2 linked regions of the Simiduia agarivorans SA1 = DSM 21679 genome follow. The protein of the gene in region 2 interacts with the protein of the main gene of each other region in a pairwise test. Links are inferred from orthologs where the notes say so. Each region holds a gene or a part of one and is shown on either strand. Other genes may lie near its edges. The genes, in order: secB and M5M_RS00755.

What was found.
Region 1: the proteins of M5M_RS00755 (region 2) and secB interact in binary tests that used the Escherichia coli proteins (3 or more experiments, as listed by UniProt). The link is inferred for Simiduia agarivorans SA1 = DSM 21679 from one-to-one orthologs.

The regions. Positions count from the first base shown.
Region 1 is NC_018868.3:3,110,499-3,113,604, reverse strand. What follows is about bases 1-2,780. They hold secB (protein-export chaperone SecB), read right to left. Parts: upstream 1,754-2,780; coding sequence 1,247-1,753; downstream 1-1,246. Other genes in these bases: gpmI (2,3-bisphosphoglycerate-independent phosphoglycerate mutase), read left to right, coding at 2,761-2,780; M5M_RS14050 (rhodanese-like domain-containing protein), read right to left, coding at 2,183-2,599; grxC (glutaredoxin 3), read right to left, coding at 1,847-2,110; M5M_RS14065 (autotransporter assembly complex protein TamA), read right to left, coding at 1-1,131. In the rest of the region: more of gpmI, read left to right, coding at 2,781-3,106. UniProt on the Escherichia coli protein: One of the proteins required for the normal export of some preproteins out of the cell cytoplasm. It is a molecular chaperone that binds to a subset of precursor proteins, maintaining them in a translocation-competent state.
Region 2 is NC_018868.3:161,959-165,058, forward strand. The notes cover bases 207-2,980. They hold M5M_RS00755 (response regulator transcription factor), read right to left. Parts: upstream 2,052-2,980; coding sequence 1,362-2,051; downstream 207-1,361. Other genes in these bases: M5M_RS00750 (ATP-binding protein), read right to left, coding at 207-1,365; M5M_RS00760 (Spy/CpxP family protein refolding chaperone), read left to right, coding at 2,227-2,718; M5M_RS20900 (polysaccharide lyase family 7 protein), read right to left, coding at 2,782-2,980. In the rest of the region: more of M5M_RS00750, read right to left, coding at 1-206; more of M5M_RS20900, read right to left, coding at 2,981-3,100. UniProt on the Escherichia coli protein: Response regulator member of the two-component regulatory system CpxA/CpxR which responds to envelope stress response by activating expression of downstream genes including cpxP, degP, dsbA and ppiA.

The sequences.
Region 1 (3,106 bases), 2.9 Mb from region 2 along the record:
GGAACCGATCACGTAGCTTTCCCGCCGCAGATTGACGCCGGTGTTGAGTATCCAATCGCCGGCAAAGGCTTCAACCGCGCGCACACGGGTGGTGGTGGCGGTGGATTCGTAGCTACTGGTACTCTCACGAATCCAGCCGCCACTGATTTCGTACCATTCCCGGTAGGCCTCGGCACGGGGAATGGTGTAGGTGCCCGACATTTCCTGCAGGTCGCGCGATACCAGCGCATCCAGCCGGTATTTGTGGCCCCATTCGTTGAAATAGCGATTCTGGTAGTCACCCCGCACCCGCGGCCCCTGATCGGTGGAAAAACCCACGCCAGCGCCAAAACTGGTCTGACTGGCCATGCTCAGGTCCACGTCCATCGGCACAATCTGGTCGTCGTCATTCTGATTAATGTGCGGATTAATCAATACACTGCGGAAATAGTTACTCGCCTGCAGTTGCGCATAAATATCCTGCAGCGCGTCGGCGGTGTAGGGCTCACCTTCCACATCGCCGGTCAGCCGGTGCAATAAATCCTGATCGAGCGGTACCGGACTGAAGTTGAATTGACCAAACTGGTAGCGCGGCCCCAGCTGCAGGTGCAAGTGCGCATCGGCCGCCAGGTCATCGGGGTGAATGGCCAGCTCCGCCTGCGCAAAGCTCGCGCGCCAATAACCCTGCGCTTTCACACTGTCGAGCAGGCTGGCTTTGTAATTGTCGTAGTCTTTGTGGATCAGGCCCGCACCCGGCAGCAGGGGCGGTTGCTGGACCAGCATCAGTACACTTTCATCCAGCGCCGGCGGCTGGTCGAGCAATTGTACGTCGATGTTGCGCCATAGCACCCGGGGCCCGGGCTCGACGGTCAGCGTGAGTTGCCAGCACTGCGGCGTTTCGGTAAAGGTTTGGGTAAAGCTGGCGCGATAATAACCAAAGGCCTGCAGGGCAAGATTGACTTGCTTAGCCAGATCCCGTCGCCGCTGCTGTATCCGCCAACGGGGCGCGTCGCAAGGCTCGTCGTTAAGGCTGGTGTGCACCAGAATATTGTCCGCCACGTCGCCACGAACGCCGTCCAGCAATAGTTCAGCGCGTGCGCACCAAGCCAAGGCACACAGGCAAAACAATAACAACAGCCGGGCAATAGTCAAACCAACCGCTTCCTTATGAGTGACACCTGCATTCTATGTAAGAATGCGGCCTTGCACAGCGCATATATAAAAAAAAACGGCGCCTGAGCACCGTTTTTCTTCCAGCAACGCGCGGTTACTGTTCTGTTGCCGCTTCACCTTCCGGCGCAGTTGCCTTGGCTTGTGCAACGGCCTGCGCGAACAGGGCATCAAAATTAATCGGGGGCAGCATCAATGCAGGGAAACTGCCTTTGACAACCACGGAGTCGATGGTCTCGCGCGCGTAGGGAAACAGGATTTGCGGGCACGCGGTGTTCAGGATTTGCGGCAGTGCCTGTTCGGGCAGACCCGCAATGTGGAACAAACCGGCCTGTTGGATTTCCGCCAGGAACGCCGTTTCTTCACCCAGTGATACGGTCACGGTGATGGTCAGCACCACTTCATAGTTATCGCCATCAACCCGCGAGGTTTTGGTGTTCAGCTCCTGGTTAACCGAGGGCTTCCAGTCTTTCATGAAAGCCTTCACACCCATGGGTGCTTCAAACGACAAGTCCTTGAGGTATACGCGCTGCAACGCAAATTGCTGATTTGGCTCGGTGGGAATCTCGACGCCTGCGCCTGTGGGTTGGATTTCTTCTGTCATGGGAACTTGCCTTAAAACGTTGTTGTTATGGGTTCAGCTCTGGGCAAGCGTGCCGCCGACTGAACCCTATTAATGGGGTCAAACCTCTGGGTTTCAAGCCTCGCCGGCCACCAATGGGTCCAGCTTGCCGGCCCGGTCCAGGGCCCAAAGGTCATCAAAGCCCCCCACGTGGGTTTCCCCCACCCAGATCTGAGGTACAGTGCGACGACCAGAACGCTTCATCACGTCCATTCGCTGCTCCGGGTGCTTGTCCAGGTTGATCTCTTCGAATGCGATACCCTTCTGGGTAAGCAACTGCTTGGCCCGGACGCAGTAGGGGCAAATGCTGGTGCTGTAGACGGTAACTGGCTGTGCCATGGGGTGACCTCGTAATGACTGACTAAGTAAATGACGACGGTTGGAGCAGATTTCAACCGCCGTGTTACAACATCAGCCCTTGCCCTTGACCACCGGCAGGTTTTGCCCGGTCCATTCCGCCATGCCGCCGTTCAGGCGCACCACGTTGAATTCTTTGTCCCGCAGCAAACGACCGGCGGCACCGGTGTGCTGGCCCAGCTTGTCCACCAACACCAGGGTTTTGGCGCGGTGACGCTCCAGCTCCGACAGCTGCTTTTCCAGTTTATTGTGCGGAATATTGATCGCGTCCACGATATGGCCGGCCTGGAATTCCGCGCTGTCGCGCAGGTCTACCAACTGGGCATTGCCCTGGTTGACCACGGCGGTCAGCTGGTGCACCGACAAGGTTGCACCGGCCTTGGATTTTTCGCGCCACATGTAGGTGTAGGCCAGCACCAGGAACAGGGACACCAGCATCCACTGTTCAGTCAAAAATACAATCAGTTCCACGTCGCTTCCTTCACAGCATTGGCGGGGGCGGCAAGTATACCCAGTTGGTGCCAAAAAAGCATGGAAGGCGCGGCTTTACTCGCTCCCGGCAATAGAGTTGTCATCCCCAAGCGGGTACAATCGCGGCCCTCACAGGTTGTACAAAACAGGCAAGAAAAACTATGTCCGCCAACAAGCCGCTGGTATTAATTGTTCTCGATGGCTTCGGTTATTCCGAAAATAGCGCCCACAACGCCATTATGGCCGCCAATACCCCCACCTGGGATAAGCTCTGGGCCAATAACCCCAAGACCCTGATCGGCACCTCCGGCATGGCCGTGGGCCTGCCCGAAGGCCAGATGGGCAACTCGGAAGTGGGCCACATGACCCTGGGCGCCGGCCGGGTGGTGTACCAGAACTTTACCCGCATCAATAAGGCCATCAGCGACGGCGACTTTTTCCAGAATCCGGTCTATTGCGAGGCCATCGACAAGGCCGTGGCCGCCGACAAAGCGGTTCACATCCTGG
Region 2 (3,100 bases):
CAGGCAAATACGCAGGGCGAGCCCGCCCAGTTTGGCCCGGTGCGCGCTGATCGCGCCGTCATGCAGCTCAACCGTACGCCTCGCAATGCTCAGGCCAAGACCGACCCCGCCACTCATCCGGTCGCGCGCCTCATCTGTGCGGAAGAAGGGGGTGAACAGTTTATCGAGTTCCGAATCCGCCACGCCTGGCCCCGAATCTTCCAGCGTGATCTGCCATTGGTTTTTTTGTTCTTGCAGGTCTATGTGGATGCGCCCACCCTTGGGTGTGTGGCGAATTGCATTGGTGAGGATGTTATCGAAAACGCCCACCAGCGTATTGCTGCGGGTATCCACCAGCGCTTCTTTAAAGCTGCCATGATCAAAGGTCAGTTGAATCGTTTTGGCGGATGCTTGCGGCATAAACTCTTCCATCAGTCCCGACAGCAGCGGCACCAGGTCCACCACATCGTCGCGCGGCCATTCGTCGGTTGGATTCACCGGTAGCGACAAAATATCGGAAATGATGTTGTTCAGGTAATCCGCGGCCTGACGAGCCTTGTTGATATGGTCGTTAGCTGCCTCTCCTGCGTGTTGCTGGGCAAGGCCCAGCGCGAATTGAAGGCGCATCAGCGGCGAGCGCAATTCATGGGAGACATCCTTGATCAATCTGTCTTGGGCGGCGCGTGCCGATTGCAGTTGCTCCGTCATCAGGTCAAAATCGATAGCCAGACTGCTCATTTCATCCTTACCCCGCGGCATTTGCGGCGACACGCGATAATCGAAATCCCCGGCGGCGACGCGTCGTGTGGCTTGCTTCAGTGCTTCGACCGGACGCGTGAGGTAGCGGGCCATCAGATAGCACACCGAGCCGCTCACCAGCACCGCCATCAGTAAAACCGGCCAAAGATTCAGCAAAAACATTTGCAGAAGCATGTTGCGCTGGCCGTCATGTGCCGCGACCACCATGCGCACGTACTGGCCGTCCTCAAGTTGTATCAGGCGGCCGTAATAGGTGCGGTTTTTGCGCTCGAGCTTTTTGAAAGGCCGGTCCAGGTCCAATTTCCGCATCAGGTCTGCCACCGGGCTAGGCAATTCGCGGTCAAATATTTCAAAGCCCTGGGAATCCAGTACAAACACATTGCGTCTGGCCCAGTGCGGCAGGGTGCGGATGCGCTCGGTGAATTCCCTTTCGGTGGCGTTGACTGCGTCGCGGGTTGCAAAGTGGAGTAGCCGCATGGCCTCGGGGTCTTTGCTGAACAGGGGGGCGCGTGGAGGCCGGGGGAAGTTGCTGGGTTCGAGTTCGTGCATCACCCACGCGGTGCCGGCCAGAATCACAATGGTGGCAAGCCAGAAACCAATAAAAATTTTCCAGAATAAGCGGATCATGCATCAACCTTGAGCATATAGCCGGCACCACGAATATTGATGATCAGATCTTTGTCTGCGCCCGTGGCCTGAAGCTTTTTGCGGATGTTGCTCACATGCACATCGATGGAGCGGTCGTAGGCTGTGAGCTTGCGGCCCAAAGCTTGTTCAGTGAGTTCATCCTTGGAAATCACTTCACCGGCTTTGGCCATCAACAGCTCAAGTACCGTGAACTCGGCGCCCGTAAGCTCCAATGGTGTCTGGCGGAACAGTGCGGTACGGTTGCCTTTGTTTATCTGGATACCGCTGACCTCCAGCTTGCCGCCACTGGCAGGGACACTCTGGGTCCGACGCAGAATCGCCTTGATCCGGGCCAGCAATTCGCGCGGATTACACGGTTTAGCCAGATAGTCATCTGCACCCAATTCCAGCCCGAGGATGCGATCCACCGGATCCCCCTTGGCAGTCAACATGAGGATAGGGGTCTGGTTGGCTTGTTGATTGCGCAGGGTTTTCAGCAGGGTCATGCCGTCCATTTCGGGCATCATCACATCCAGCACCAGCAGGTCGGTGACGTGGCGGGCCAGATAGTCGACAGCGGCAACGCCATTGGGGCAGTGGTGCACGGCGAAGCCTTCGGCGCCCAGGTAGTCCCTCAATAACTCCGCCAGCTCCAGGTCGTCATCCACCAGCAAAATACGGTTCATAGTATGAGTCCTCTGCAATTGAGGCTATTGTGGCGAAAAAGCGACACCTTTGTGAACCTGCGATCCCATGAATAACCCTTCTTAACAGTATTTAACCTGCCCACAGCCCTTGTTTACCCGGTCTGGTTCTAGGATAACCCTGTGGTTTGAAAACAGACACTTAGAAGGAGTTCCTATGAACGTACAAGGCAATGTAAAACGTTGGGTGGTAGCGGCGACTTTGGTTGCGCTGGGTGGGATGGCATCGGTGGCGGTGGCCAAAGGTGACCCCTTTGGCATGCACGGGCCGGCCTTGGGTGAAAAAATGATAAAAAAGCTTGAGCTGACCGAGGCTCAGCAGGAGCAGGCGCGCGCAATGCGCGACAAGTACCGCGCTGATCACAAGGCGGCGCGCGAGCAGATGAAGGCGCAGATGAAGCAATTCAAAGTGTTGGAGCGGGCCGGTGCAAGCGTTGCGGAGCTTAAGGCCCAGGCCGATGTGATGGCTGCGTTGATGAGTGAAAAGATGGTTGAACGTGCAGTACAAATGCGTGAGTTCAGGGCGATTCTCACCGCCGAGCAGCTAGTCAAAATGGATGAACTGATCGAGCAACGCCACCAAAAGCATGAAGCAAAAATGAAACAGCGGCATGAAAAAATGGCGGAGCGGGAAAAATCCGCCGAGTAATGGTGAGTGAAACCCGGTCTGCAGACCGGGTTTTTTATTGGCTTGTTTTAGGTTCGTACCGTATTACTTGTGCTCGACCCAAAAATCGTACACAACCACTTCGCCGTAGTTATTGGCATTGCCGGTCTGACTGCCTTCCTTGTCGGGGTTGCTTTGGGTATAGTTTCCTACCTTGAAGTAGGCCTGATCGTAGCTCTTGTTCATCACGTAATTGTTGGAACCGTCTTTCACCAGATAGGCGCTGGCATTCCCGGCTTTGTACGCCGCTTCTAGTTTGCCGTCTTCGCTGTAGTACACATAGTGTTTGCCGTTGATAACTTCAAATATTACCTCGTGTACTTTACCCAGACTGTAGTTGGTTTTGATGGTGTGATCGCTGCGC